DNA from 4 places in the Streptomyces sp. NPDC059010 genome. Region 1 is predicted to be linked to each of the others. Evidence: riboswitches for the same ligand, from Rfam matches in the RefSeq annotation. Region 1 holds a riboswitch; each other region holds the start of a gene.
What was found. A riboswitch is a leader RNA that binds a small molecule or an ion and turns the genes downstream of it on or off. The one in region 1 is predicted to bind cobalamin.
Positions count from the first base shown of each region.

Region 1 (8,166 bases):
CCTCCCGTACGGCACTGTCCATGGCCCGCCGGCAGGCCCTGCCGAGGCACTTCGCCCACATCCACCCACGGTTCCGCACCCCCGACGTGAGCACCTGGTGGGTGGCCGGCATCGCCATCGCCTGGTACATCGCCGTCCGCCGGATCAGCGAGAACGCCCTCTTCGACTCGCTCACCGCGCTGTCCCTGCTGATCGCGTTCTACTACGCGCTCACGGGCGTCGCCTGCGCGGTCTACTACCGCCGCCATCTCACCGAGAGCCTGCACCACTTCGTCCTCATCGGCCTCGGCCCCCTGGTGGGCGCCGGACTGCTGGCCTGGCTGCTGGTGGAGTCGGTCTCCGACATGTCCGATCCCGCGAACTCCTACAGCGGCGTCTCGTGGTTCGGGCTCGGCCCGCCGCTGGTCATCGGCATCGGCATCACCCTCGCGGGTGTGATCCTCATGGTCGTGTGGCGTCTGACGGCCCCCGCCTACTGGGCGGAACGCCCGGAGGTGGTCGACCCCGATCTCGTCCACGGCGACAGGGAGCACTGACGATGCCGGTCACTCTCGGCCGGCCCTGATCAGCCGGCTCCGTCCCCGCTCTCGACCGGATAAGGCACGAACGTGCTGCTGTTCTGGTCGATCCGCAGCCGGCGCCCGAGCGGCGGCGCGGCCCGCTGGGGGCAGTCGAGGCGCTCGCAGACGCGACAGCCCATGCCGATCGGGGTGGCCGCGGCGGTGTTGGCGAGGTCGAGGCCGTCGGAGTAGACGAGCCGATGGGCATGGCGGATCTCGCAGCCAAGGCCGATGGCGTACGTCCGCCCCGGCTCGCCCCAGCCGCCGCGGTGCCGGGTGACCACCCGGGCGGCCCACAAGTACCGCTGGCCGTCCGGCATTTCGGCGATCTGGACATGGATCCGGCCGGGCGCGGCGAACGCCTCGTAGACGTTCCACAGCGGGCAGGTGCCGCCCGCCCGGGAGAAGTGGAACCCGCTGGCCGACTGCCGCTTGGACATGTTCCCGGCCCGGTCCACCCGGACGAAGGAGAAGGGCACCCCGCGCAGCCGAGGCCGTTGGAGGGTGCTCAGGCGGTGGCAGACGGTCTCGTAGCCGAGGCCGTAGCGGTCGGTGAGCCGCTCGATGTCGTAGCGCACCTCCTCGGCCGCCGCGTGGAAGGCGGTGTACGGCAGGATCAGCGCGGCGGCGAAGTAGTGGGCGACGCCGATCCGGGCCAGGGCATGGGCGGGCGAGCCGGGTTCGAAGTCCTCGGCGGCCCGGCGGTCCAGGTCGTCGCCGTATTCGAGGAGGGCCAGCTGGGTCGCCATCCGGAAGGCGCGCTGGCCGGGGCGGAGGCGGCCGGAGAGGTGGAGGGTGCGGGTCGTCGCGTCGTAGTGGTGGAGCCGGTTGTCGGTGTCGTGGGGGTGCGGACGACTGCCGGTGTCGTGAAAGTGCGGTCGACTGCCGGTGTCATGGGGGTGCGGTCGACCGCCGGTGTATTGGGGGTTCGGACGGTCTCCGGCTTCGGTGGTCAGGCGGACTCCGTGGGCGTCGGTCAGTCTCGCCGCGAGGGTGCCGATGACCTCTCCGGGCCGGATGCCGATCTGGGCGGCGAGGTGCTCGGCCGCGAGGTCGGTCTCGTGCAGGTAGTTCTGGCGGCGGTAGAAGAAGTCCCGGATCTCCTCGTGCGGTGAGTGCGGCGCCGCGTGGCCGGTGTCGCGCCCGTCCGCGAGCCGCTCGGACAGCGCCTGGTTGCGGCGGCCCAGTCCGACCAGCACCTGCGCCACCGCCGGCATGCGCGAGGCCAGTTCGGCGAGGTCGGACGAGGAGACCCGGGACTCGGCGATCTCCCCGGCCAGCGCCTCGCGCAGGTCGGCCACCAGCCGGGTCGTGTCACGTTCGGAGAAGAAGCCCGGGTCGAGCCCGAACGTCTCGGTCAGCCGCAGCAGCACGGGCACGGTGAGCGGACGGGAGTCGTGCTCCATCTGGTTCAGATAGCTCGGGGAGATGTCCAGGGCGCGGGCGAGTTCGGCCTGGCTCATCCGGCGTTCCTCGCGCAGCCGCCGCAGCCGCGCGCCCGCGTAGGTCTTGCTCACTTCGGCCCCTCCTCCGTGTGCGGACAGGGGCAGCGTACGCGAGGAGCACCCGCCGCCTCCCTTCGCAAAGTTGGCAGACGAGGGCCGGAAGATTCGCAGAAGTTGGCAACGGTCCACGGTTGTTGGCACTCAGTGCCAGTGCCAAAGTCGTCGGTGCGGCCAGCGAGTTGCACTGGTTCGCACTCAGCACGAGACACGCAGTGCCAATCCCTGCCTGTCCAGGCACACGGATTGGCACTCAGCACAGACCGAGGAGACGGTGACAGTCATGGCAGAGGCGAGCACGCAGGCGGCCGGGGAACTCGCGCGGCGCTGGGCCACCGACCCGCGCTGGCAGGGCATCGAGCGCACCTACACCGCCGAGGACGTGGTACGGCTCTCCGGCAGCGTCCGTGAGGAGCACACCCTGGCCCGGCGCGGCGCCGAGCGGCTGTGGCGGCAGCTGCACGAGCGCGACTACGTCCACGCGCTGGGCGCGCTCACCGGCGGCCAGGCAGTCCAGCAGGTCAAGGCCGGACTCCAGGCCATCTACCTGTCCGGCTGGCAGGTCGCCGCCGACGCCAACCTGGCCGGGCACACCTACCCCGACCAGAGCCTGTACCCGGCCAACTCGGTGCCGCAGGTGGTCCGCCGGATCAACAACGCGCTGCTGCGCGCCGACCAGATCGCCACCGCGGAGGGCGGCGAGGACACGACCGACTGGCTCGCGCCGATCGTCGCCGACGCGGAGGCCGGGTTCGGCGGCCCGCTCAACGCGTTCGAGCTGACCAAGGCGATGATCGCGGCGGGGGCCGCCGGTATCCACTACGAGGACCAGCTCGCCTCCGAGAAGAAGTGCGGCCACCTCGGCGGCAAGGTCCTGGTACCGACCTCGCAGCACATCCGCACCCTGAACGCGGCCCGGCTGGCCGCCGACATCGCCGGTGTGCCGACGCTCATCGTCGCGCGTACGGATGCGCTCGCGGCCAGTCTGCTGACCAGTGACGTCGACGAGCGGGACGCCGAGTTCGTGACCGGGGAGCGGACGGCGGAGGGGTTCTACCGGGTGCGCAACGGGATGGCGCCGGTCATCGCACGCGGGCTCGCCTACGCGCCGTACGCCGACCTGATCTGGGTGGAGACCGGTACGCCGGATCTCGCGCAGGCGCGGGAGTTCGCCGAGGCGATCCATGCCCGGTACCCGGACCAGATGCTGGCGTACAACTGCTCGCCGTCCTTCAACTGGAAGGCGGCGCTGGACGACGACCAGATCGCCAAGTTCCAGCGGGAGTTGGGGGCGATGGGGTACCGGTTCCAGTTCATCACGCTGGCCGGGTTCCACTCGCTCAACCACGGGATGTTCGACCTGGCCCGGGGGTACGCCGAGCACGGTATGACCGCGTATGTCGAGCTGCAGGAGCGGGAGTTCGCCGCGCAGCAGCATGGGTTCACTGCCGTCAGGCATCAGCGGGAGGTTGGTACGGGGTATTTCGATCTGGTTTCGACTGCTGTCAATCCGGCTTCTTCGACCACGGCTCTGGCCGGGTCGACCGAGGAGGAGCAGTTCCACTAGGTCGTGGGCGGGCTGCGGGCCGGTTGTGGCTGGTCGCGCCCGCGCGGCGGAGCCGCATATCAGCACAGCCCCGCGCCCCTTTGAGGGGCGCGGTCCCTCAGCCCTTTTCAGGAGAATCCCCATGTCCGCAACCGCACTTACACACTGGCTGCGCGTGCTCGCCGCTCCCGGTCACCGGCACGACGAGGTCCTCACCCCGGCCGCCCTGGACTTCGTCGGCCGGCTGGTCGGGGCCTTCGGGGAACGCCGACTGGAACTTCTCAAGGAACGGCGTCGGCAGGCGCTGCGCCTTGGCTCTGGCTCGCCGCTCGACTTCCCCATGGTCACCTCCGGCATCCGCGCCGATCCCAGCTGGCGTGTCGCACCGCCCGCCCCTGGGCTGGCCGACCGGCGCGTGGAGATCGCCGGGCCGCCGGATCGCCGGACGGCCGTCGACGCGCTCAATTCCGGGGCCGATGTGTGGATGGCGGACTTCGCGGATGCCACCGCCCCCACCTGGGACAACGTCATCGACGGCCAGCTCACGTTGATCGACGCCATCGAGAATCGCGAGCAGCCCGCCACCACCATCGTGGTCCGGCCGCGGGGCTGGCATCTCGATGAGGAGCATCTGGAGTTCGACGGCCGGCCCGTGCCCGCCGCTCTCGTGGACTTCGGGCTGTACTTCTTCCACGGTGCGCGGCGTCAGATCGACGCCGGTCACGGGCCGTACTTCTGCCTGCCGAAGCTGGAGAACCGGTACGAGGCCCGTCTGTGGAACGACATCTTCGTCACCGCGCAGGAACTCCTCGGCATCCCGCGCGGCACGGTCCGCGCCACCGTGCTCATCGAGACGATCACCGCCGCCTTCGAGATGGAGGAGATCCTCTACGAGCTGCGTGAGCACTCCTCCGGCCTCAACGCGGGCCGTTGGGACTATCTCTTCAGCCTGATCAAGACCTTCGGCCACCGCACCGACTTCCTGCTCCCGGAGCGCGGGCAGGTCACGATGACGGCGCCCTTCCTGCGGGCGTACACCGAACTCCTCGTGCGTACCTGTCACAAGCGGGGCGCGCATGCCGTCGGTGGTATGGCCGCCCAGGTGCCGGGCAAGGATCCGGCCGCTCACGAGGCGGCGGTCGCCAAGGTGCGGCTGGACAAGGAGCGGGAGGCGGAGGACGGCTTCGACGGATCCGGGGTCGCGCATCCCGGGCTGGTGGAGCTGTGCCGGGAGGTGTTCGACGGGGTCCTCGGGGACCGGCCCCACCAGATCGACCGTACGCGTGACGAGGTCGAGGTGACGGCGGCCGAGCTGCTGTCGGTGCGCCGGACCGGCGGGCCGCCGAGCGCCGAGGGTGTGCGAGCCAATGTCGCCGTGGCGCTGCGGTACTTCGCCGCCTGGCTGCGTGGGCGGGGTGCCGTCGCGCTGTACGGGCTGATGGAGGACGCGGCGAGCGCGGAGATCGCCCGGGTGCAGATCTGGCAGTGGCTGCGGCACCGGGTGGTCGAGCGGGAGACGGTGGTACGGCTGCTCGAAGAGGAGCTGGTTTCGCTGGGTGCGGAGGATCCGTGGGCGCCGTTGGACGAGATTCGCGCGCTCTTCGAACGCACCGCGATGGCGGGTGAGTTGCCGCTGTTCTTCACCCCGGACGCGTACACGCAGCACCTCGTGCGACGAGTGGAGGAGGGGGCATGAGCGGGGACTTCAGGCGCGTCGGCGTGGTAGGCGGCGGGCAGATGGGGGCCGGGATCGCGGAGGTCTGTGCCCGGGCCGGGCTGGACACCGTGGTGTGCGAGGCCGACGCCGTCGCGGCCCGGGCCGCCCGGGAGCGCGTGGCCGCCTCGTTGGAACGGGCCACCAGGCGGGGCAAGTTGACGGAGGCCGAAGCACAGGGCGCGCTGACGCGGCTGGTCTTCACCGGCTGTCCGGAAGACCTGGCGGATCGGCAGCTCGTCATCGAGGCCGTCGTCGAGAACGCCGACGCCAAGGTGGAGGTGTTCACCGCGCTCGACAAGATCGTGGCGGATCCGGCGGCGGTCTTCGCGACCAACACCTCCTCCCTGCCCGTGATGCGCCTCGCCATGGCCACCGGCCGCGCCGACCGCGTGGTGGGACTGCACTTCTTCAACCCGGTGCCCGTGCTGCCGCTGGTCGAGGTCGTCACCTCCCTGCACACCGCTCCGGAGACGGCCGCCGCGGTCGAGGAGTTCGCCACCGGGGTGCTCGGCAAGACGGTCGTCCGCTCCCGGGACCGCGCCGGTTTCGTCGTCAACGCGCTGCTCGTGCCCTACCTGCTGGCCGCGATCCGCATGGCGGAGTCCGGGTTCGCCACCGCGGCCGACATCGACGCCGGCATGGAGCTGGGCTGCGCCCACCCCATGGGCCCGCTGAGGCTGGCGGACCTGATCGGCCTCGACACGGTCGCCTCGATCGCCGAGTCGCTGTACGACGAGTTCAGGGAACCCCTGTACGCCCCTCCCCCGCTGCTCCAGCGGATGGTCGAGGCGGGACTGCTGGGCCGTAAGACCGGGCGAGGGTTTCACATGTACGGCACCGGCATCTAGGGTTGCCGGTGCAGCTGGTTCGCCCCGTCCGCCAGGCGGGATGCGTCGTAAGAGGGAACCCGGTGGGAATCCGGGACTGCCCCGCAGCGGTGAGCGGGAACGACCGCCGTCATACGCACTGGGTCCGACGTACCGGGCCTGGGAAGCGACGGCCAGTAGGTGTCCTCGGGTGATGAGGACGTGCCCGCGAGTCCGAAGACCTGCCAACTGCCCGTGCGCGGACGATTCCGCGCGCGGACATCCCGGTGACCCCGAGGGCGGGTCGGCGTGCATACCGAACGGGCGGCCAGGGGCCGTTGCCGTCCGGTTCCGTCACCCCTTCGCGCTCTCGTCCCCCGTCGCCGGGATCTCAGGGATTCATCTCGCGAAGGAGATCTCCGTGACCACCGAGTCCGCAGCCGCGGCAGCACGGACCACCGTGTACGGCTACCCCCGGCAGGGCCCGAACCGGGAACTGAAGAAGGCGATCGAGGGCTACTGGAAGGGCCGCGTCACCGCCGACGAGCTCCGCTCCACCGCGGCCGGCCTGCGAGCCGGCAACTGGCGGCAGCTGGCCGAGGCCGGCATCGACGAGGTCCCCACCGGGGACTTCTCGTACTACGACCACGTCCTCGACACCACCGTCATGGTCGGCGCCGTCCCCGACCGGCACCGGGACGCCGTCGCCGCCGACCCGCTCGACGGGTACTTCGCGATGGCGCGCGGCACCAGCGACGTGGCGCCGCTGGAGATGACCAAGTGGTTCGACACCAACTACCACTATCTGGTGCCCGAGTTGGGCCCCGAGACAGTGTTCGTGGCCGACTCCGCCAAGCAGGTCGCCGAGTTCGAGGAGGCCGTGGCCCTCGGTCTGACGGCCCGGCCGGTCCTGGTCGGCCCGGTGACCTATCTGCTGCTCGCCAAGCCGGCCCCCGGCGTGGCCGCCGACTTCGAGCCGCTCACCCTGCTCGACCGGCTGCTGCCGGTGTACGCCGAGATCCTCGCCGACCTGCGCGCGGCCGGCGCCCAGTGGGTGCAGCTGGACGAACCCGCCCTGGTCCAGGACCGCACCCCGGCCGAACTCAACGCCGCCGAACGCGCCTACCGCGACCTCGGCGCTCTCACCGACCGGCCGAAGCTGCTGGTCGCCTCGTACTTCGACCGGCTCGGGGAGGCGCTGCCGGTGCTGGCGAAGGCGCCGGTCGAGGGGCTCGCGCTGGACTTCACGGAGTCCGCGGCCGCCAACCTGGACGCGCTCGCGGCCGTCGGCGGACTGCCCGGCAAGCGCCTGGTCGCCGGTGTCGTGAGCGGGCGCAACATCTGGGTCAACGACCTGTCGAAGTCCCTCGCCACCCTCGGCACCCTGCTGGGCCTGGCCGACCGGGTCGATGTGTCGGCCTCCTGCTCCCTGCTGCATGTGCCGCTCGACGCGTCCGCCGAGCGGGACATCGAACCGCAGATCCTGCGCTGGCTCGCGTTCGCCCAGCAGAAGACGCGGGAGATCGTCACCCTCGCCAAGGGCCTCGCCCAGGGCACCGACACCATCGCCGCCGAACTCGCCGCCAACCGCGCCGACCTGGCCTCCCGCGCGGGTTCCCCGGTCACCCGGAACCCGGACGTCCGGGCGCGTGCCGCCGCCGTCACCGAGGCCGACGCGCGCCGCTCCCGGCCGTACGCCGAGCGGGCCGCGGCCCAGCGGGCCCACCTCGGTCTGCCGCTGCTGCCGACCACCACCATCGGCTCCTTCCCGCAGACCGGCGAACTGCGCACCGCACGGGCGGACTTGAGGGCGGGCCGGATCGACACGGCGGGCTACGAGGACCGCATCAGGGCCGAGATCCATGAGGTGATCGCCTTCCAGGAGAAGGCGGGCCTGGACGTCCTGGTGCACGGCGAGGCCGAACGCAACGACATGGTCCAGTACTTCGCCGAGCAGCTGACCGGCTATCTCGCCACCCAGCACGGCTGGGTCCAGTCCTACGGCACCCGCTACGTCCGTCCGCCGATCCTGGCC
Region 1 is NZ_JBHYJA010000021.1:120,483-128,648, reverse strand. Features, by position in the region: gene ACFWYS_RS23720 (APC family permease) at 1-536, shown strand, start outside; gene ACFWYS_RS23715 (short-chain fatty acyl-CoA regulator family protein) at 566-2,077, opposite strand; gene aceA (isocitrate lyase) at 2,346-3,629, shown strand; gene aceB (malate synthase A) at 3,751-5,304, shown strand; gene ACFWYS_RS23700 (3-hydroxybutyryl-CoA dehydrogenase) at 5,301-6,173, shown strand; cobalamin riboswitch at 6,172-6,396, shown strand; gene metE (5-methyltetrahydropteroyltriglutamate--homocysteine S-methyltransferase) at 6,553-8,166, shown strand, end outside.

Region 2 (5,144 bases), on a different contig from region 1:
CTCCACCGGGCAGCTCTCCGCCGCCGCGAGGATCCGTTCGTTCGCGTCGGTCTCCGGGGCGGCCGGATGGGACTGGCGGCCGGTGTCGAGGCGGAAGTCGCCGGGGGCGTGGTGGACGCACTGCGCCGAGCCGATGCACACCGACCGGTCGACCTCGACATGCCAGCGGTCACCCATTGCGCTCACCCATCCCCTACGCCTCCCAGCCCGCCGGGAGGTGGATCATCTTGTGCTCCAGGTACTCGCCGTAGCCCTCGGGGCCGAACTCCCGCCCCAGGCCCGAGTTCTTGTAGCCGCCGAACGGGCCCAGCATGTCGAGACTGAAGGTGTTCACCGAGTAGGTGCCGGTACGGACCCGGCGCGCGACCTCGATGCCGTGCGCGGTGTCGGCCGTCCAGACGCTGCCGCTCAGGCCGTAGTCGGAGTCGTTGGCGATCTTCACGGCCTCGGACTCGTCGCCGTAGGGGAGGAGGCAGATCACCGGCCCGAAGATCTCCTCGCGGGCGATCCGCATGGAGTTGTCGACGTCCCCGAAGAGCGTCGGCTCGACATACCAGCCCCGCTCCAGCCCCTGTGGGCGCCCGCCGCCGACCAGGATCTTCGCGCCCTCCTCCTGGCCGATCCGGATGTAGTCGAGGTTCCTGCGCTGCTGCCGCTGCGCCACCAGCGGGCCCACCTGGGTCGCCGGGTCCAGCGGGTCGCCGACCACCAGCGCGCCGGCCGCCGCGGCGAAGGCCTCGGCGAACTCGTCGTAGCGGGAGCGCGGGAGCAGGATGCGGGTCTGGGCGACGCACGCCTGGCCGTTGTTCATCCAGGCCGCCGGGACGACTCCGGCGACGGTCGCCTCGACGTCCGCGTCCGGCAGGACGACGGCCGCCGACTTGCCGCCCAACTCCAGTGTCACGCGGGTGAGATTGCGGGCGGCGACCTCCATGACGCGCTTGCCGGCGGCCACCGAGCCGGTGAAGGAGACCTTGTCGACCGACGGGTGCCCGACGAGGTACTCGCTCACCTCGCGGTCCGCGGGAAGGATGGACAGCACGCCCTCCGGCAGCCCGGCGTCCTTCGCGATCTCGGCGAGGAGATAGGCGTCCAGCGGTGACTCGGGCGACGGCTTGAGCACGACCGTGCAGCCGGTGAGCAGCGCGGGGGCGAGCTTGGCGGCGGCGACGAACTGCGGGACGTTCCAGGGGACCACGGCCGCCACGACGCCGACCGGTTCGCGCCGGACGAGGATCTTGCCGAGGACGCCGTCGCGGGTCTCCTCGTAGGTGAAGTTCCGCGCGACCGTGATCGCCGCGTCCCAGACCATCATCGCGCCGAGGGCCTGGGCGAGGACGCTCCAGGAGTACGGGGAGCCGTTCTCGGAGGAGATCACGCGGGCGATCTCCTCGTGCCGTACGGCGATTCCGTCCTTGATGCGGGTGACGACCTCGATGCGCTCGTCGAGGCTCATCCGTGGCCAGGGCCCCTCGTCGAACGCCTTGCGCGCCACCGCCACCGCCCGGTCGACGTCGGCCGACGAGGCATGCGGGACGCGTCCGATGACCTCCTCCGTGTGCGGCGAGATCACCTCGATGACGTCCTTGCCCAGGGGGTCGGTCAACTCCCCGCCGATGAACAGCTGTCCGTGTTCCACGAGCTCGGTCATGGCCGACTGCCTCCCCGGAGCGCAACTCTGACGATCCATCAGATCTACGCACTGATACCAGTTCCGCCCCGAGTAGTCCACGGACCGCACGTAGATGACTCGGGCTCCCATCGGAACCTGTTCTAGTTATAGTGATCCGGTCGGCCGGAACGTGTCGCGGCGATTGGGGAACCCATGACGCAGATGTACGACCACGGCGGCGGCGTGAAGTCGATCCGGGTCCCCATCCCCGACAACCCTCTCGGCCACACCCTGGTGTACGTCGTCGACACCGACCGGGGCCCGGTGCTCGTCGACACCGGCTGGGACGACCCGGCGTCCTGGGACACCCTCGCGGAGGGGCTCGCGGCCTGCGGCACCGCGCCCGCCGAGATCCACGGCGTGGTGATCACCCATCACCACCCCGACCACCACGGCCTGTCCGGCAAGGTGCGCGAGGCCTCCGGCGCCTGGATCGCGATGCACGCGGCGGACGCGGCGATCGTACGGCGCACCCGGACGACGCGGCCCGAGCGGTGGTTCTCCTACATGGCGGCCAAGCTCACGGCGGCCGGCGCCCCCGACGCGCACGTGGCCCCGCTGCGCACCGCCCGCCGGCCGAGCACGCTCCCCGGCTTCTCCCCCGCCGCACCCGACCGCGAGATCGTCCCCGGCGAACTCCTCGACCTCCCCGGCCGCCGCCTGCGCGCGATCTGGACCCCGGGTCACACGCCCGGCCATGTCTGCCTGCACCTGGAGGAGGACCACCCGGCCCGGCTCCCGGGCCACGGACGCCTGTTCTCCGGCGACCATCTGCTCCCCGGGATCACCCCGCACATCGGCCTCTACGAGGACCCCGACGACACGACCGTCACCGACCCCCTGGGCGACTACCTGGCCTCCCTCGAACGTGTCGCCCACCTGTCCCCCGCCGAGGTCCTCCCGGCCCACCAGCACACGTTCACCGACGCGCCGTCACGCGTACGGCAGTTGCTGGACCACCACGAGTCCCGCCTCACCGGCCTCCTCACCCTCCTCGCCGAACCCCTCACTCCCTGGCAGCTCGCCGAGCGCATGGAGTGGAACCGCCCCTGGGACCAAATCCCGTACCCCTCAAGGAACATCGCGATCGCGGAGGCGGAGGCGCATCTGCGACGCCTGGTGAAGCTGGGGAGGGCGGAGGCGGTGACGGGGAGCGAGCCGGTGACGTACGTGGCGGTCTGAGGCGACGTCCGTGGCGGCTTGAGGTGACGTACGGGGCCGTTTAATACGTGCCCATGGAGCTCCTTCTCGCCGAACGCGCCTGTGAGCGCGTCATCATCGACTTCGTCCACCGCCTCGACCTCGGCGAACCGGCCTCTGTCGCCGAGCTGTTCACCGAGGACGGCGTCTGGTCCTGGCCGGAGGGCGATCGGTCGGTCGAGGGCAGGGACGCGCTTCGCGCGTACTTCGGCTCCCGCCCCGCCGACCGGCTCTCCCGCCGCATGATGTCCAACGTCCTCGTCACGGTCACGGCCCCGGACACGGCGACCGCGACCTCGTACTTCACGACCTACCGCGTCGACGGCCACGAGGGCGGCATCGTCCCGGCGGGCCCGCCCGTCCAGATCGGCCACTACGAGGACGCCTTCCGCAGACAGCCGGACGGCACCTGGCTGCTCACCTCGCGGACCCTCCACCTCCCCTTCGGCGGCCCCACCCCGAGGGCCGACGGCTGAGCCTCCTGTGCTGCGGGGGTCGCGCCGCCGGGCCCGACCGCCCGCCCGCACAGGCGCCCCTCAGGGGGCCGGTTACGGGCGGGTAGAGTGTCGGCGTCGTCATCACACCCGTACAGGGGGAAGCCGGTGCAAAACCGGCGCTGACCCGCAACCGTGAGCCTGCAACTGGCAAGCCGGATCGCCCGGTACGGATTCGTGACCGGCTCACGTACCCCGGCAGTGGGCCGGAGTGCGGCACCGTCGAGGTATACGGAGCCGAGCCGCCCGGGGGTCCTCCCTGTGCTGCCCGGTTCCCCTTAGGGAAGGGCACCCGCCGATCATGTACGTCCGCCGCAGCGCCGCGGTCCTGGCCGCCGTCACCGTGATCGGCGTCGCGACCCCGGTCGCCCAGGCCGCCACCCCGTCGCCGTCCGCCTCGCTCCCGGCCGGGCTGTACGGCACCACCGACCCGACGTACGACGGCGTCTGGCGCCAGTCGCTCGCGCTGATCGCGCAGAACCGGATGAAGCTGGAGCCGGCCGCCAAGGCGGTCGACTGGCTGGCCGGGCAGCAGTGCGCCGACGGGGCGTTCACGGCCTTCCGCGCCGACCCTTCCAAGGCGTGTGACGCCAAAGCCATGGTGGACACCAACAGCACGGCCGTCGCCGTCCAGGGCCTGGCCGCGGTCGGTGAGCGCGACACCGAGGTCAAGAAGGCGGTGACCTGGCTGAAGTCCGTGCAGAACAAGGACGGCGGCTGGGGCTACACACCTGGCGGAGCCAGCGACGCCAACTCGACGTCCGTCGTGATCGGGGCGCTCCACGCCTTCGGCGACGACCCCGCCGAGATCCGCAAGGACGGCAAGTCACCCTACGACGCTCTGCTGAAGCTCGCCCTGCCGTGCGCGAAGGGCGGCGCCTTCGCCTACCAGCCCGACAAGAAGGGCAAGCTGTCGGCCAACGCGGACGCTACGGCTGCGGCCGTCGTCGGCGCGCTGGGGATGGGCATATCGCCGCGGGGCGGTGAGAAGAAGGACATCGCCTGCACCGACGCGGCTGACCTCACTCCGGAGCAGGCTTCGGCCAACGGCGCCTCCTACCTGGCGGACGCCGTGGCGAAGGACGGCCACCTGAAGTCCGCCCTCGCCGGCGCCGAGGACCAGCCCGACTACGGCAACACCGCCGACGTGGTCGTCGCGCTCGCCGTACAGGGTGGTGCCTCGGCGGCCCAGAAGCCCCTGGAGTGGCTGGAGAAGAACGCCGCGGCCTGGGCGAAGCAGAGCGGCCCCGCCGCCTACGCCCAGCTGATCCTCGCCGCCGACGCGGCGGGCGCCGACCCGCGTGACTTCGGCGGCACGGACCTGGTCAAGCAGCTCAACGCACAGGGTCCCGCACCGCGGACGACGGCGGCGGAGTCGGCAAAGGCGTCCGAGCAGAAGGCGGACGACGACAACGGCGTCGGCGTCTGGTGGATCGTCGGCGTCTGCCTGGTCGCGGGCATCGGCGTCGGCTTCCTGCTGAGCGGCCGCACCAAGGGCCGTCGCCCGTGATCCGGCGCACGCTCGCCACGCTCCTGGCCGCGCTGGTCCTCCTGACCGGCGCGGCCCAGGCCGCCCAGGCGACCGGCTACCGCTACTGGTCCTTCTGGGACCGCGCCGGCGACACCTGGACCTACGCCACCCAGGGCCCCTCCACCGCCCGCCCCTCCGACGGCGACGTCCAGGGCTTCCGGTTCGCGGTGAGCGAGGACTCCAAGGACGCGGCACGGCCGAGGGGCGCCGCCGTGTTCGAGGTGATCTGCGCGCGCACCCCGGCCCA
Region 2 is NZ_JBHYJA010000017.1:26,910-32,053, reverse strand. Features, by position in the region: gene ACFWYS_RS19880 (ferredoxin) at 1-177, opposite strand, end outside; gene ACFWYS_RS19875 (aldehyde dehydrogenase) at 194-1,651, opposite strand; gene ACFWYS_RS19870 (MBL fold metallo-hydrolase) at 1,826-2,854, shown strand; gene ACFWYS_RS19865 (nuclear transport factor 2 family protein) at 2,908-3,348, shown strand; cobalamin riboswitch at 3,431-3,553, shown strand; gene ACFWYS_RS19860 (prenyltransferase/squalene oxidase repeat-containing protein) at 3,668-4,876, shown strand; gene ACFWYS_RS19855 (SCO2322 family protein) at 4,873-5,144, shown strand, end outside.
Region 2: it holds a riboswitch for cobalamin, as region 1 does, so the genes downstream of both, ACFWYS_RS19860 (prenyltransferase/squalene oxidase repeat-containing protein) here and metE (5-methyltetrahydropteroyltriglutamate--homocysteine S-methyltransferase) in region 1, are expected to answer to the same signal.

Region 3 (8,166 bases), on a different contig from region 1:
TGCGGCGCCCGGGTCGCGCGGTGGCCGGCGGAGCGGGGGTCCCCGATTCATAGGGGAAACCCTCCCTCCAGGACACCGCGTGGCCTGCCCCAGTTCACCTTCCGTTCATTCAGGTTACCTACGTTCGTCCGGCCAATGACCTCGAACGATTGCCTGGGTAAATGGAAAACTTCTCGCTGATCCTCGCGATTGTGGTGGTAACCGCACTCGCGTTCGATTTCACGAACGGTTTCCACGACACCGCCAACGCGATGGCCACCACCATCTCGACCGGTGCGCTCAAGCCCAAGGTCGCGGTGGCCATGTCCGCCGTGCTGAACCTTGTAGGCGCCTTTCTCTCCGTGGAGGTCGCCAACACGATCTCCAAGGGTCTCGTCGACGAGACCGGCATCCGTCCCGAGGTCATCTTCGCCGCGTTGGTCGGCGCGATCCTCTGGAACCTGCTGACCTGGCTGGTGGGCCTGCCCTCCAGCTCCTCGCACGCCCTGATGGGCGGCCTGATCGGCGCCACCGTCGCCTCGGCCGGCGTCGGCGCGGTGCACGGCGACGCGCTCATCACCAAGGTGCTGATCCCGGCGATCGCCGCCCCGCTGGTCGCGGGCATCGCCGCGCTGCTCGCCACGCGCCTGACGTACACCCTCGGCAAGAAGGCCGACGGCAAGGCCGCCGCCAAGGGCTACCGCGCCGGCCAGATAGCCTCCGCCGGCCTGGTCTCCCTCGCCCACGGCACCAATGACGCGCAGAAGACGATGGGCATCATCACCCTCGCCCTGGTCGCCGGCGGCGCCGTCGCCCCCGACTCCGACCCGCCCATGTGGGTCATCCTCTCCGCGGGTCTGGCCATCGCGCTCGGCACCTACCTCGGCGGCTGGCGCATCATCCGCACCATGGGCAAGGGCCTCACCGACCTTCAGCCGCAGCAGGGCTTCGCCGCCCAGACCAGCGCGGCCACCGTCATCCTGGCCTCCTCCCACCTCGGCTTCTCCCTCTCCACCACGCACTCCGTCTCCGGTTCGGTGATGGGCGCCGGCCTCGGCCGCAAGGGGGGCGTCGTCCGCTGGTCGACGGCCACCCGGATGTTCGTCGCCTGGGGCCTGACCCTCCCGGCCGCCGCCCTGGTCGGCGCGCTCGCCGAGTACGTGACGGGCTTCGGCACCTGGGGCACGGCCGTGGTCGCCGTCTTCCTGATCGCCTCCAGCGCGGCCATCTGGAAGATCTCCCGCCGCGAGGTCGTCGACCACACGAACGTCAACGAGAGCGACGAGGCGCCCGGCGTGGTCACCACCGCCATCGCCGCCGTGACCCCGCCCCCGGCGGGCACGACGAGCGACGACCTGTCGGCCACGATCCCGGCTCCGTCCGCCGAGCAGACGCCCTCCCAGGCCACGGTCTGACCCCGCCCGGTTCCTCCTCCCGGCTACTCAAGGAAGCAGCAACATGAAGATCGACTGGGCGGCCCTCGGCTCCGTCTTCGGCGTCAGCCTCGTGGTCACGGTGGCCCTGGTGGGCCTGTTCACCCTCGGCATCGCGGGCCTGTCCCGCCAGGAGAAGGCCACGGCCCAGGGCGGCTCGGCCGCCCTCGCGGTCACCGGCGCGTACGCGTGCTTCGCGGCGTGTGCGGCGGCTGTGGCTTACGGGATCTATCTGATCGTGGCCTGACACAACGCGGTACGTACCGGGCGGGCGTGGGGACGATGGTCCTCGCCCCGCCCGGTCGGCGTTTGCGGCCCTGGCCGACCCTAGGGGCACGGCGAGTCCGGCACCGCTCCTGCGTGGTCGAGGATGAGCCGCTCCTGCGGGGTGTACGGGGTCCAGTGGCGGCACATGGTCCGGTGCCAGGCCTCGGGGTCCAGGGGGATGGTCAGCTCGGAGTTGCCGTGGCGGTAGGTGAGCTGGTCGGCTGTCAGGTGGATGTCATACGGGAGCGGGGAGAAAGGGAACTCGACATAGGGTTCGCTGTCCCCAGGTCTCCACCAGAGCAGGCTGCCGTCAGCGTCGGCCAGGACGGTTCCGTCGTCGGCCAGCGCCACTGCGGACAGGTCGTGGTTCGCTTCTAGGGCCGGTCCCACGCGCCCACCGGTCTCCACGTCCCATCGCTGGATCGTTCTGGCGTCTACCGAAGTGGCGACCGTCTGGCCCTGCGGATCGAATGCCAGCCCCACCGGATCCCCTGTGTCCGCCACCGTGATGCCGGTTTCTCCGCGTGCCCGCTCGGTCTCGGTGTTCCAGACGACCAGTTCGCCGCTGCTGTGACCGACCGCCACTTCCTCACGCCGTCCGGGACGGACGGCGAACCCGCGGCATGGTTGCCCCTGCTCACCGCAGGGATCTTCGCCCAGGACCGTGTACTCGCCCGACGCGACGTCGTACCGGATCAGTTGACGGTGCGTCAGGATAGCCATCGCGCTACCGCGGAGGGGAGCAACGTCGACGATGTCCGGGAAGGACCGCACCAGCACGTCCTTCGGGCTGTCCGGATCTACGGCGGCGACCGCTTCCTGGCCCCTAGCGACAAAGTAGTTGCCGTCCGTGGTGAAGAATCCCCAGACTGTCTCGCCTTCGAGTTCCTTGAGCGTCACCGGTTCCGCCCGACCCTCCTCACCCCGGCGGGCCACGACCACCCTCACGGCCGTCGTGTCGGTGGTGCCGAGGCCGTCAATGTATGCGCGGTACTCACCTCCAGGGCTTCGCACGTACGAGGCTTCCCCGCCCGCATCACCAGGCTCGGTGTCCAGCAGCGGCAGGCTGCGCTCCTTCTTCGTCCTCAGCACCAACAGATCCGACCCGGAAGCCACCAGGATGCGCGGGGCGGCCCCGTCCTTCTCGCCCGGGAGGACACCGACGGGCTGCTCCTCGCCCGTTCCTACCGAGGCGAGGCCCGGCACCCGGTAGCGGCTGCCGGTAGCCACGTCGACCACCTCGTACGGGCTCACCTGTGTGCCGTTCCTGTCCACCGCATAGCGCCCGGCCAGGTCCGTACCATCCGGCTCGATGGCCACGAACCGCCGTCCCGCGGCGCCACCGGAGCCTGTCAGCCGAATCAACTCATGCCACCCGTGGCCCCGGTCCACCACGACCCCGGCTCCCCGGTGGGAGAGCCACTCGGCATCCGGGACCATGCGCCGATTCCCGCCGGTCAGCAGGTTTTGCACCCGCGCTTCCCCGCCGGCCTCCGCCCATCTGAAAAAGACCACGTCCCGGCCCTCCGCAACCAGCGCGGCGTCGTTCACATCCGGACCGCTGGGCAGCCCCCGCTGTGACGCCTTCTCCGCCTCTCCCGTGCGGCCTTGCCAGACCTGAACGTGAGAGCTGCGCGGCGTCCCGCTCTCGACAAGATCGTCGGCGACAAGGCGGAGCAGCAGTCGACCGCTGTCCGAGAAGTCGAGCGCCACCGTATGGGCCCTGTGCTGGGTCCCCAGCGCCGGTTGGGGCCTGGTCCACAGGTGTTCATGGGCGCTTACGTCGTAACAGTGGACCGCACCATCGGCGGACACGATGGCCAGCAGCCCGCCGTCATCACTGAACTCGGCGTGTTCAGGAGCCGCTCCGCCGGTAAGACCCGGCACCTGCCACCAACTCGCCCGCCCCTCCTCCAACCCCGTCCACACCCGGGCGTGCGCCTCGCCGTCCCGGCTGACGGACGTGGTCACGGCCATGGAGCCGTCCGGGGTGACGTCGATGCTCGAAATGGGCTCGGACCCCTGCCCCTCATGTGCGGAGACCACCGACATGCCGCCGAGATAGGCCTGGAGCAGCGCCTGCCGCGCCTCCTTGCCGGGCGAGTTGTGCCACGCGGCCACCGCCAGCCGCGCGGCCATGCCCGGATCGGTCGCGGCGAGCCGGGCGGCGTCCTCCACCAGTCGCCTGGACGCCGCCGTCCGTACCCGTTCCTCCAGGGCCAGCCGCCCGAGCCACGTGTCCACCGCCAGGCACCCCGCCACCAGCGCCAGCACCACCATCACCGCCGCCGCCAACCGCCACCGCCGCAGGCCCCGTTGCTGATGCCGCCGACTGAGCTGCACATAGTCGCGCTCCGCCGTTGAGATGTCCGCGCGGCGATCCGGATCCTCCAGGCTCTCCACGGACGTGGCCAGCATCGAACCCCGCAGCAACGCCCCCGGCTCACCTCCCGTCTCCCTCCAGTGCGCCAGCGCCTGCAACAGCCGTTCCTGCCAGGCACGGAAGGCCCGGGACTCGTCCAGCCAGTCCCCCAGGCGGCCCCAGGAGCGGACCAGTTCCTCGTGGGCGAGGTCGACGATGGGGTCGTCGTCGGGGCCGTGGGTGATGCGGACGAGGTGGGTGCCGGTGGCCAGGGCCTCCGCGGCTGACCGGAGTTCGGGCGACAGGAGCGCGAGGCGGACCGGCTTGCGGGTGAAGCCGCCCGTGTCGTCGGGGCGGGCAAGCTGGGTGAAGAGGCGGCGGACCGGTGCGTCGCCCTGCACGGCGATGACGTCGCCGACCCGCTTCTCGGCATGTCCGGACAGGGCTCCGGCGACGCCGCCGAGGGCCTCGTAGCCGGCGTGGGTGAGGCGGATGCCCTTCTCGTGGGACCAGAGTTCGGTCAGGGCGAACTCCACCATGGGCAGGTGCCCCGGTTCGTCCTGCGCGTCGTCGACGATGCGTTCCGCCAGGCCGGGTTCGAGGGTGAGACCGGGGACGGTGCCCGCCGGTCCCTCGACGGCGCGCAGGAGTCCGGCTCGGCCCAGCGGAGCCACGACCTGGGCGCAGTCGCTGAGCACCCGGGCGGTGGCGGGGTCCGCCAGGTCATCGAGGGACGCGGAGCGCAGGGTGGCCAGGACGCGTAGGCGTTTCCCGTCCGCCGGGGCCGAGACCAGCGAGACCACCAGGCCCAGCAGTGCGCGGGCGGTGAGCGGTTCGGCGGCGACGGTCTCCTCCAACTGGTTGAGGAAGAGGACGTGGCCGCTCGGGCCGCAGTGGTCGAGCAGACGCAGCCCGAGGTCCGCCGGGCCGGGACCGTCGTCGGAGTCGAGCAGGTCCGCGAGCTCCAGGGCGCCTCGCTCCTGCTCGGCCACGCCGAGGCCGGGTTCCAGGACCGGGATCAGGGCCCGGGCCAGGGTGAGCGAGGCACGGGTGCCGGGCAGGGGGCGGATCTCCGAGACGGTGTGGCCCCGGGCCCGCAGGCGGGGCAGCACCCCGGCGCGCACGAGCGACGTCTTGCCGCTGCCGGACGGTCCGACGACCGGCACGACGAGGTGCCGGTCCACCGCGTCGAGCAGGCGTTCCGTCTCCTCCTCCCGGCCGAAGAACTGCTCGGCGTCCTCCTCCCGGAAGGCGTCGAGTCCGCGGTACGGACAGCGGCGCCGGCCCGGCTGGAGCGCGAGGAGGGCCTCCGCGGGGATGAGGTAGGCGGTGACCGAGTCGGGCCCCCGGTCGGTCGCGACCGTCATCCCGACGACGGCGCCGGACTCCTCGTCCCAGACCGGCGCTCCGCTGCAGCCGGGGGTGATGCGGTACGCGGTGCCGTCGGCCTCCATCGAGATCCAGCCCTGCCCGACCGCGCCGCGCAGCCGTCCGCCGATCCAGGCTCCGTGTTCGGCGGTGGCGGGGAAACCGAGGATGCGGAACCGGTGGTCCCAGACATCGCCGACTCCGGCGAGCGGGACGGGAGATGCGCCGCCCGGCGTCGCGGAGGGGACGGAAACGGGGGCGGGGGTGGGGACGGGGACGTCGGTCGCTTCGGACGCTGCCGCTTCGAGTGCCGCCGGTTCCGGGAGCCGCAGCAGCGCGATGTCGCCGGTGCCGTCGGGTGCCACCGGGCACCAGGCCGACACCGACGCCTCGTACGCCGCGGATCCGCGTTGCAGCGGGAACTCCACGGTGACCGGCCGGGTGGGGGCCGTCTCGTCCCGTGCGTCGGTACGGAGGGCGTCCGCCACGACATGGGCGCAGGTGGCGACGGTGCCCGGAGCGAGCAGGAATCCCGTGCCGACGGTCTTGCCGTCCGGCCCCCGCAGCCGGGCCACCGCTGGTCCGAGGGCCTCCGGGAAACGACCGGTCACATACGCCAACTGGCTTGTCCCTCCCGCGTGTTTTATCCCTGTACGCGTTATTCCAGAGGGTCGCGACCCACCGCCGCAAGCGGGTTGCGGAAGGCCGCCCCGCACAGGGGAATTGCCTCCCAAGTCGGACACCGGGGGCAGGTCGGCGTGGTAGCGGTGTGGGGTTCTGCACACTCCCCCATCGCAGGTCAACGGCAAGTTGACGCCCCTTCCAACCCCGTGGTGGACTGCCGGAGCCATGTACGGCGGCAGAAGAGGAAGCCGGTGTGAATCCGGCGCGGTCCCGCCACTGTGACCGGGGTAGATAGCCCCGGGAGCCAGGAACTCTCGTCGTCGGTCTCGTCGAACCAGGGCGTGGACACCCTGAGTGAGGACATAACGCGATGCTCGCCTGCCGATCGAGATGCACTGCCGGACCCACGTCCGGCACTGTCGGACCCGTGTCCGGCCCCTCGGCTGAACCCACGGTCGGCTGACCCCGATGCGTGCCGATCGCGTCTTCGCGTACGGCGCCGCCGCCGGACTCCTCGGTGACCTGCTGCTCGGCGATCCGCGCCGGGGGCATCCGGTCGCCGCGTTCGGGCGGGCCGCCGGGGCCGTGGAGAGGGTGTTGTGGCGCGACGACCGCGCGCGGGGTGCGGTGCACACCGTCGTGTGCGCCGGTGGCGCCGTGGCCGTCGGGGCGCTCGCCGCACGTGCCGTACGTATGTCTCCCGCCACCTCCGTCGCACTGACCGCCGCCGCCACCTGGGCCGTTGTCGGCGGAACGTCGCTCGCGCGCGAGGCCCGGGGCATCGGGCGTGCCCTGGAGGCGGGGGACGTCGAGGGGGCGCGGGCGCGGCTGCCGCATCTGTGCGGGCGGGATCCGCAGGCGCTGGACGCGGACGGGATCGCGCGGGCCGTGGTCGAGTCCGTTGCCGAGAACACCTCCGATGCCGTGGTGGGGGCGCTCGTGTGGGGGGCCTTCGGCGGGGTGCCGGGGCTGCTCGGGTTCCGGGCCGTGAACACGCTCGATGCCATGGTCGGACACAAGTCGCCCCGGTATCGGCGGTACGGGTGGGCCTCGGCCCGGCTCGACGACGTGGCGGGGTGGCCGGGGGCACGGCTCACCGCCGTACTCGCCGCCGTCGCCGGGGGTGACTCCCGGGGGGCCGTACGAGCCTGGCGTGACGATGCCGCCAAGCACCCGAGCCCCAACGCCGGGCCCGTCGAGGCCTCGTTCGCGGGGGCGCTCGGTGTGCGGCTGGGCGGGACGCTGTCCTACGGCGGGCGGGTCGAGCAGCGGCCCGTGCTCAACGCGGACGGGCGGACCGTCGGCACCTCCGACATCGAGCGTGCCGTACGGCTGTCGAAGCGCGTCGGCTGGCTCGCGCTCGGCGTCTGTGTCGCCGCGCGCCGTATCGCGAAGGGGCGTACGTCATGACGGGCGGTGGGCTTCTCGTCGCCGGTACCACCTCCGACGCGGGCAAGAGCGTCGTCACCGCCGGGATCTGCCGGTGGCTGGTGCGGCAGGGTGTGAAGGTCGCGCCGTTCAAGGCGCAGAACATGTCCCTGAATTCGTTCGTCACGCGCGAGGGCGCCGAGATCGGGCGGGCTCAGGCCATGCAGGCGCAGGCCTGCCGTGTCGAGCCGACCGCGCTCATGAATCCCGTGCTGCTCAAGCCCGGTGGCGAGCAGAGCAGTCAGGTCGTGCTGCTAGGCAAGCCGGTCGGTGAGCTGAGCGCGCGCGGCTATCACGGCGGGCGGCAGCAGAAGCTTCTCGGGACCGTGCTGGAGTGTCTCGCCGAATTGCGGGGCACTTATGACGCGGTGATCTGTGAGGGGGCCGGCTCTCCGGCCGAGATCAACCTGCGGCGGACCGACATCGTCAATATGGGCATCGCCCGCAATGCCGGGCTTCCGGTGCTCGTCGTCGGCGACATCGACCGCGGTGGCGTCTTCGCCTCCTTCTTCGGCACCGTCGCGCTGCTGTCGGAGGAGGACCAGAGGCTGATCGCCGGGTTCCTGGTCAACAAGTTCCGCGGAGACGTCAGCCTCCTGGAGCCCGGCCTCGACATGCTCCACGGGCTCACCGGACGGCACACCTACGGCGTGCTGCCCTTCCGGCACGGGCTCGGGATCGACGAGGAGGACGGGCTGCGGGTCT
Region 3 is NZ_JBHYJA010000004.1:236,280-244,445, reverse strand. Features, by position in the region: gene ACFWYS_RS06045 (anion permease) at 162-1,394, shown strand; gene ACFWYS_RS06040 (hypothetical protein) at 1,438-1,659, shown strand; gene ACFWYS_RS06035 (trypsin-like peptidase domain-containing protein) at 1,740-6,020, opposite strand; cobalamin riboswitch at 6,226-6,368, shown strand; gene ACFWYS_RS06030 (cobalamin biosynthesis protein) at 6,502-7,443, shown strand; gene ACFWYS_RS06025 (cobyric acid synthase) at 7,440-8,166, shown strand, end outside.
Region 3: it holds a riboswitch for cobalamin, as region 1 does, so the genes downstream of both, ACFWYS_RS06030 (cobalamin biosynthesis protein) here and metE (5-methyltetrahydropteroyltriglutamate--homocysteine S-methyltransferase) in region 1, are expected to answer to the same signal.

Region 4 (8,166 bases), on a different contig from region 1:
GCCGACGGCGACTTGTTCTCCTGCGACCTCGAACCCGGCTGGGCGCCCATGTCGACCAGCGGCCTCGCCCAATGGGGCCCGCCGGCCACCCGCGACTTCCTCGGCGCCAGTCCCTCCCCGCAACGCGTCCGTGACGTCATCGAGGCCCTGCGCGGCGACAACGAGATGGATCCGGCGCGCCTGTTCGGCCTGCTGAAGGCCGCGAACTCCTGACCGAACTTCTCCCCCGCACCTCTGAAGAAGGCACTGACATGAGTACCAACGTCCTGCGTACCGGCGACGGCTGGTGGGTGGTGCGCGACACGCGCGCCGTCCGCATCGAGACGAAGGCCGTGACCACCGCCGAGCTGCTGGCCGACCGCCCGGCTGTCCGGGAGGCCGCCGCGAGCGACGATCCCGGCACGCCGGTCGCCGACCTGGTGGCCCTGTCCCCGGTCACCACGCCCTGCCGGGTGGTGTGCCAGATGGTCAACTACCGCAGCCACGCCCGTGAGTCGGGCTTCACCGGCGACATCCCGCCCGCCTTCTTCCGCAAGGCGTCCGGCTCCGTCAGCGGCCCCGGCGAGGCGATCGTGCGCCCGGGACACGTGAAGTTCCTCGACTACGAGGTGGAGTTGGGCCTCGTCATGGGGGCGCCCCTGCCCGTCGGCACCGTCGTCGAGGAGCGGGACCTGCCGACGTATGTCGCCGGGCTCGTCATCACCAACGACATCAGCGCGCGAGACGTCCAGCTGACCAAGACGCAGTTCTACGAGAGCAAGTCCTACCCGACCTTCACGCCGACCGGCCCGTACCTGACCCTCCTCGACCCGGAGGACTTCGCCCATCTCCTGAACCTGCGCCTGAAGTTGAGCGTCAACGGCGACCTGCGCCAGGACCGCACCCTTGCCGACATGATCGTCCGCCCGGCCGAGGCACTGACCCTGCTGGCTCGCTTCCAGACCCTGGATCCCGGCGACCTGCTGCTCACCGGTACCCCCGGCGGCACGGCCCTGCAGGCCCCGCCCAAGGCCGTCGAGAAGATCGGCTCGCTGCTGCCGCCCGCCGTCAAGTGGAAGGCGTTCTTCAAGGCCCAGGCCAAGAACCCGCGCTACCTGCACCAGGGCGATGTCGTCGGCGTCACCATCGCCACCGCGGACGGGCGGATCGATCTCGGTGAGCAGCGCACGCCGGTCACGGACGCGCGATGAGCACCCCGTCCCGGGTGCCCGTGCTGATCGTCGGCGCCGGGCCCGTGGGCGTGACCGCCGCACTGCTGCTGGCCCGGCGCGGCATCCGGACGCTCGTCCTCGAACGGCACCGGGACGTCTACCCCCTCCCGCGTGCCGTCGCGACCGACGACGAGGTCTGCCGCATCCTCCAGGCCGCGGGTGTGGCAGACCGGTTCGCCGCGATCTCCCGCCCCGCGCGCGGGTTGCGGCTGCTGGATGCCCGGCACCGGGTGATCGCCGAGTTCCGACGCTCCCCGCACGGTCACCACGGCTTCCCGCAGACCAGCATGTTCGACCAGCCCGAGCTGGAACGCCTGCTGCGCGCCGAGCTGGCCCGGTACCCGGAGTGCGAACTGCGGAGCGGAGCGGAGGTCGAGTCCCTGCAACAGGACGGCGCCGGACCGGTGCGCGTGACCTACCGTGACGAGGACGGCGAGCACCTGGCCGACGCCGACTACGTCCTCGGCTGCGACGGCGCCAACAGCCTTGCCCGCCAGGCCATCGGCGCGGTGTGGGAGGACCTGCGCTTCGAGGAGCACTGGACCGTCGTCGACGTCCGCACCAGCCTGCCCGTCCGCTGCTGGGAGGGCGTGGACCAGGTCTGTGACCCGCACCGCCCCGCCACCTTCATGCGGATCGGCGAGGACCGCTACCGCTGGGAGTTCCGGCTGCGGGACGGCGGACCCGTGGACCACGAACGGCTGCGCGAGCTGGTCGCGCCGTGGGCCGACCTCTCGTACGGCGCCGACTTCCACGTCCTCCGGCAGGCGCAGTACACCTTCCGCGCCCGCATCGCCGACCGCTGGCGCCGCGGCCGGGTGTTCCTGCTCGGGGACGCCGCACATCTCACCCCTCCGTTCGTGGGACAGGGGCTGTGCGCGGGCCTGCGCGACGCCCACAACCTGACCTGGAAACTGGCCCGAGTCCTCCAACAGGGCGCTGATGAAAGGCTGTTGGCAACCTACGAGAGCGAACGCAAGCCGCACGCCCGCCATGTCATCCGACTCGCCGTCGCCACGGGCTGGGCCATGACCGGAGGCCAGGACCGCGCCGCCGCCCTGCGCCGGCAGGCCGTGAGCGCGGCCTGCCGCATCCCCGGTGTGACGGGCGCCGCCACCCGCAACCTCAGTCGTGCCCTGCGACCGGGACCGCTGACCCGCCGCAGCCGGCTCGGCGGCACCCACTGCCCACAACCCTGGCTGACCGTCACCGGCCGGCCCACGCGCCTCGACGACCTGCTCGGAGACTCCTTCGCCGTAGTGACCACGGTGCCGCTCCCGCCGGCCGCGCGTGCCCTCGCCGACGCGATCGGTGCCCGGGTCGTGGACGACGCGGGGGAGGCCATCGCCACGTGGCTGCGGACCGGCCGCGCGGACGCCGTCCTGCTGCGACCGGACCGCGTCGTCCTGGACGTCGTCCCGTCGGGCGGCGACGACTTCACCGCCACCGACGCCTGGGCGCCGCTGCTGTGCACGACCCGGCGCCGCCACGAACAGTCCCCGACCGAAGCCCTGTTGAGGAGCAACGAACGATGAGCACGCCCTTCTGGACCCCCGACCCGGAGTCGGCCGCAAGCAGCCGCATCGCGGACTTCGCCCGGCGCCAGGGCATCGACGCCGACGACTACGCCGCTCTGCACCGCTGGTCCGTCACCGACCTCGAAGGGTTCTGGGGCGCGGTCTGGGAGTACTTCGACATCGAGGCGGCGACCCCGTACGAGAGCGTGCTCGCCGAGGAGCGGATGCCCGGCGCCCGCTGGTTCCCCGGCGCCACCCTCAACTACGCCCACCACGCCCTGCGCGGTCTCGCGGGCGACGACGTCGCGGTCATCGCGCTGGACGAGACCGGTGCCGGATACGAGGTGACCGGGGAGCGGCTGCGAGCCCAGGTCGCCTCGGTCGCGGCGACCCTGCGCGAACTGGGCGTCGGGCAGGGCGACCGTGTGGTCGGCTATCTGCCCAACACCCCGCACGCGATCGTCGCGTTCCTGGCCGCCGCGAGTCTTGGCGCCGTGTGGTCGGTGTGCGGGCAGGACTACGCCCCCAAGGCGGCCGCCGACCGCTTCCGCCAGCTCGAACCCACCGTGCTGATCGCCGCCGACGGCTACCTCTTCAACGGCACCACCCACGACCGCCGCGAGGCCGCACGCGAACTGGCGGGCGCGCTGCCCACCTTGAAGGCGACCGTCCTGGTCGACCACGTCGGCCTCCCGGGGGCCCTTTCCACGAACTACCCCTCCCTGGTGCTCCCGTGGGAGGACGCGGCGACCCGTTCCGAGGAACTCGCCTGTGTGCCGGTGCCGTTCGACCACCCCCTGTGGGTCGTCTTCTCCTCCGGCACCACCGGCCTGCCCAAGGGCATCGTCCACGGCCACGGCGGCGTCCTTCTGGAGCACCTCAAGACCCTCGGCCTGCACTCCGACCTCGGCCCCGGCGACCGCCTCCTCTGGTACACCACCACCCACTGGATGATGTGGAACCTGGTCGCCTCCACCCTCCTCACCGGCGCCACCACCTGCACCTACGACGGCAGCCCGGCCCCGCTCACCCAGCCGGACATCCTGTGGGACCTGGCCGCCCGCCACCGGGTCACGCTCTTCGGCACCAGCCCGCAATACCTGCTCGGCATGGCCAAGTTCGGCGTCGAGCCCGCCGTACACGACCTGGCGTCGATCCGCGCGGTCGGCTGCACCGGCTCCACGCTCCCCGACTCCGCCTACCCTTGGGTCCGCGACCATGTCGGCACCGAGGTCCTGCTCGCCTCCACCAGCGGCGGCACCGACGTCGTGTCCGGCTTCGCGGGTTCGGCACCCACCACCCCGGTCTGGGCGGGGGAGCTGTCCGCACCCAACCTCGGCGTGGCGCTGGCCGCGTACGACGCCGGGGGCCTCCCGGTCGTGGACCAGGTGGGTGAGCTGGTGGTGACCCGTCCCATGCCGTCGATGCCGCTGTACTTCTGGAACGACCCCGACGGCGGCAGGTACCACGACGCCTACTTCTCGGTGTACCCCGGTGTGTGGCGGCACGGCGACTGGATCACCGTGACGGGCCACGGTTCGGTGATCGTCCACGGCCGCTCCGACTCGACGCTGAACCGCAACGGCGTACGCCTCGGCAGCGCCGACATCCACGACGTCGTCGAACGCCTCCCCGAGATCACGGAAGCCCTGGTCATCGGCATGGAGGAGCCGGACGGCGGCTACTGGATGCCGCTGTTCGTCGTCCCGGCGGCCGGCATCGAAGTAGACGACGCCTTGCGCGACCGCATTCGCGATGCGATCCGCACCGGCGCCTCGCCCCGCCACGTCCCCGACGAGATCCTCGCCGTCCCGGCCGTCCCGCACACACGCACCGGCAAGAAGCTGGAGCTCCCGGTGAAACGGCTTCTCCAGGGCGCCCCGGTCGAGCAGGTCGTCAACCCCGCCGCCGTGGACGAGCCCGACCTCATCGACTACTACGCCCAACTGGGAGCAGAACGGCGCAGCCGCAGGAGGCAGGGCTGAAACACCTCCAGGCGGGTCGGGCACAGGGTTGAGTTCTACGGCGCCGAACATTTGGGCCTGGAGGCGTGGTCCGTACGCGCACAGGGCGGATGCGGCGTGGCGAGAGGGGCCCACGTTGCGGATGCACCGTGAGGCGGGTGATGTCGACCGAGCCGGTGCCCGGTTGGGCGGTGATTGCGGAGGGCGGCGCAGGTAAGGGTTGGGTGAGAGCGGAGGGTGGTCGGTCCGTGGGGCATTGGGCATGTACCGGTCGAAGAGTAGTGTCGGCTCGATATCGACGACGGCAGAACGGAAGCCGGTGGGAATCCGGCACGGTCGCGCCACTGTGTGCCGGCCCCTTGGAACGGGGCGGCGAGTCAGACCCGTAGCCGTCGTCATGTGCACCACCGAGATGGGACGCGAACTCCCTTAAGGAGGCCTTGCCATGGCCCAGCATGTCGCTCAGCCGACCGCCACCACTCCCGCTCTCCCCGCCAAGCTGCCGATCGGCGCGATCGTCCCGTGGGCGGTCTTCTTCGGCATCCTGATGCTGGTCCTGCTGTACTTCGTCGGCGCAGAGCAGGGCGCCACCGCCGTCGTCTCCGGCGAGGACGTCCACGAGTGGGTGCACGACGCCCGCCATCTGCTCGGGTTCCCCTGCCACTGACGCCGCGGAGCCACCACCCTCATGAACTCCGCAATCGTAAGAAACCTGCTGGTGCGGGGCATGCTGGCAGGGCTCGGCGCGGGTGTGCTCGCGCTGGTCGCCGCCTACTTCCTCGGTGAACCGAGCGTCGGCAAGGCGATCGGCTTCGAGGAGGCGCACGCTCCCGCGCACGAGCACGAGGTCGAACTCGTCTCCCGGAGTCTTCAGTCCACCGCCGGCCTGGCCACCGGTGTGCTGATCTACGGGGTCGCCTTCGGCGGTATCGCCGCTCTCGTCTACTGCTTCGCCCTCGGCCGTGTCGGCCGGTTCACCCCGCGGGCCACCGCGTTGCTGCTGTCCGGCTGCGCGTTGCTCGCCGTCTATGTCGTGCCGTTCCTGAAGTACCCGGCCAACCCGCCGGCCGTCGGTGACCCGGACACCATCGGCAAGCGGACCACGCTGTACTTCCTGATGATGGTGCTGAGCGTGCTCCTCGCGATCGCCGCGACCATCCTGGGCAAGCGGCTCGCCCCGCGGTTCGGGAACTGGTGGGCGAGCGTGGGAGCGGTCGTCGCGTTCGCGCTGGTGATCGGAGTGGCGTACGCGTTCCTGCCGGCCGTCAATGAGGTGCCCGCGGACTTCCCGGCCACGGTGCTGTGGCGGTTCCGGCTCTCCGCGCTGGCCATGCAGGTCACCCTGTGGGCAGGGTTCGGGCTCGTCTTCGGCGAGTTGGCCGAGCGGCTGCTGAACCCCAGGCCGGCCGCCGCGGCGTCGTCTTCGACGGTGGCCGCCCCCGGCTGATCAGGACGCGACGCCCCCAGCCGATCTGGACGTGACCATGCGCGATGCGCGAGGGCCCGCGGAACCGTCCGGGGGCCCTCTCGCGTTCTTCGGACATCCGACCGACCCCGGCCAGGACATGACCCGACGATCCGAGCGACCACACCGACGGGACAGCGACCACACCGACGGGACGGGGACGGCCGAGGCCAGCACAGCGGAGGAGCCCCGTGGCCAAGCACCCCCAGCCCCGCCGTATCACCCTGGGCGGCCGTGAGGCCGTCGCCCTGACGCCGGAGGAGTACCGGCAACTCCTAGCGAGCCGACGGCAGATCGGCGGCCAGAGCGCCCGGGTGCGGGTGCTCGCCCAGCAGGCGAGGCGCACCGAGGAACTGCTGAGGGAGTTGGAGACCCTGGTCGCCGCTCCGGAGGCGGGCCCCGGTGCGCCGACCGGGAGACCGTCGGCGGACTGCTCCGGTGCGTGCCGCGCCGCCGAAGTGCCGGGGGAGACGAACGCGGACCCGGGCTGTCTGCGGTGCGCCATCGCGGCGCTGTTGCGCCGTCATCGCGATCCGAGCGCCTGAGAGCCTGATTCCTTCCTGAGCGCCGCACGCTCACGTACTTTCCCGCCGTCACCCGTCGTCGCCGGCCGCCCGCGCGTGCAACGGCCGTCCCAGCCCGAGGTTCCAGCGGCCGGACCGTCCGCTGATCGCCGTCGCCGTCAACGGCGGCACGTCGACCCGCCAGAAGGCCGCCGCCGGTGCGTCCAACACATGCACCACCACGGCCCGTACGACGTCGGGCTCCACGACGGCGACGGTACGGCCCTCCCTCCGTGCCGCGCCGTCCAGCCACCGCCCGACCCGCAGGCACAGGTCCCGCACCGACTCCCCGCCGTGCGGCGCGGACGCGGGGTCGGCGAGCCACTGACCGACCGCCGCCGGCTCGGCGCCGCCGACCTCGTCAAGGGAAAGGCCCCGCCAACGGCCGACGTCCAGCCCGGCGAGCTCCACACTCGGCTCGCCCGCACCGAGTTCCAGTGCCTCGGCGGTCTCCCGGCAGCGCACGCTGGGCGACCTGACCACCAGAGCGGTGGGTGGCAGCACCCCGGCCGCCGCGCGCGCGTGCGTCATGCCGATGTCGTCGAGCGAGGTCGCCCCGTCGTCGAAACGGGGCCGACGCAGCGAGGGGTTCATCGCGGGGGAGACGAAGGTGACGCGGCTGGTCATCTGGCTCATCTTTCTGCCGGTGGTCGGGTGGAGAGGGTGCCCGGTGCGTAGTTGGCGCTGCTCGGCACCCGCTTCGGTGACCTTCTCGTACCACCATGTCGAAGCGCGGGGGCAGTTGCTCGCCGAGCCGCCCACCGTCCGCGTCGGCCCTGCCGTTCATCTGAGTGGAGCAAGATCGCGAGCCGTCGGCGTGGCAGAGGGATATATTGCGACTTTTCCAATTACCCTCTCATCACTGTACGAAGCGGATCCCTCACGGATCGCACCCACCTCACTCCATCGGAGAAAGACATGCACAAGCTTCGCAAGGCTGCCGTCCTGGCCGTCGCCCTCGGCAGCGTCGGACTGCTGGGCGCCGGCACGGCCAACGCCCAGGGTCTCGACGGCGGCGGCAAAGGCGGGGACCAGGTCAGTGTCCTGCAGAGCTCCAACTGCAAGTCGCACGACCTGAACGTCGACGTCCTCGGCCAGGTCGGCGTCCTCAACGGTGCGCTGGGCAACGCGCTCAACGGTGAGGGCAACGCCGGTGGGCAGGACGGCACGCACCTGGGCTCGTCCATGGGGTGCAGCAGCAGCGCCCTCTGAGGCGACTGCCCGAACGGGGGGCCGCTCGGCGCGGACCGGTGCCACAAGGCGAGACCTGCCGGTGGAGTACGGGCCGTGACACACGGCCCATGGGGTCCCGCTGGCGGCACCGCACCGGCGTCCCGCGAGCCGTACTGACCGGCCGCGGGACGATGTGGATGCCGCCGGGTTGACTGCCCCTCGGAAGCCGGGCGGGGGCCTGATCCATGACCCTGGGTCGGGCCCCCGCCCGGT
Region 4 is NZ_JBHYJA010000003.1:78,759-86,924, forward strand. Features, by position in the region: gene ACFWYS_RS04145 (VOC family protein) at 1-213, shown strand, start outside; gene ACFWYS_RS04150 (fumarylacetoacetate hydrolase family protein) at 252-1,190, shown strand; gene ACFWYS_RS04155 (bifunctional 3-(3-hydroxy-phenyl)propionate/3-hydroxycinnamic acid hydroxylase) at 1,187-2,746, shown strand; gene ACFWYS_RS04160 (acetoacetate--CoA ligase) at 2,743-4,713, shown strand; cobalamin riboswitch at 4,961-5,101, shown strand; gene ACFWYS_RS04165 (CbtB-domain containing protein) at 5,138-5,359, shown strand; gene ACFWYS_RS04170 (CbtA family protein) at 5,381-6,139, shown strand; gene ACFWYS_RS04175 (hypothetical protein) at 6,349-6,702, shown strand; gene ACFWYS_RS04180 (histidine phosphatase family protein) at 6,751-7,347, opposite strand; gene ACFWYS_RS04185 (hypothetical protein) at 7,639-7,932, shown strand.
Region 4: it holds a riboswitch for cobalamin, as region 1 does, so the genes downstream of both, ACFWYS_RS04165 (CbtB-domain containing protein) here and metE (5-methyltetrahydropteroyltriglutamate--homocysteine S-methyltransferase) in region 1, are expected to answer to the same signal.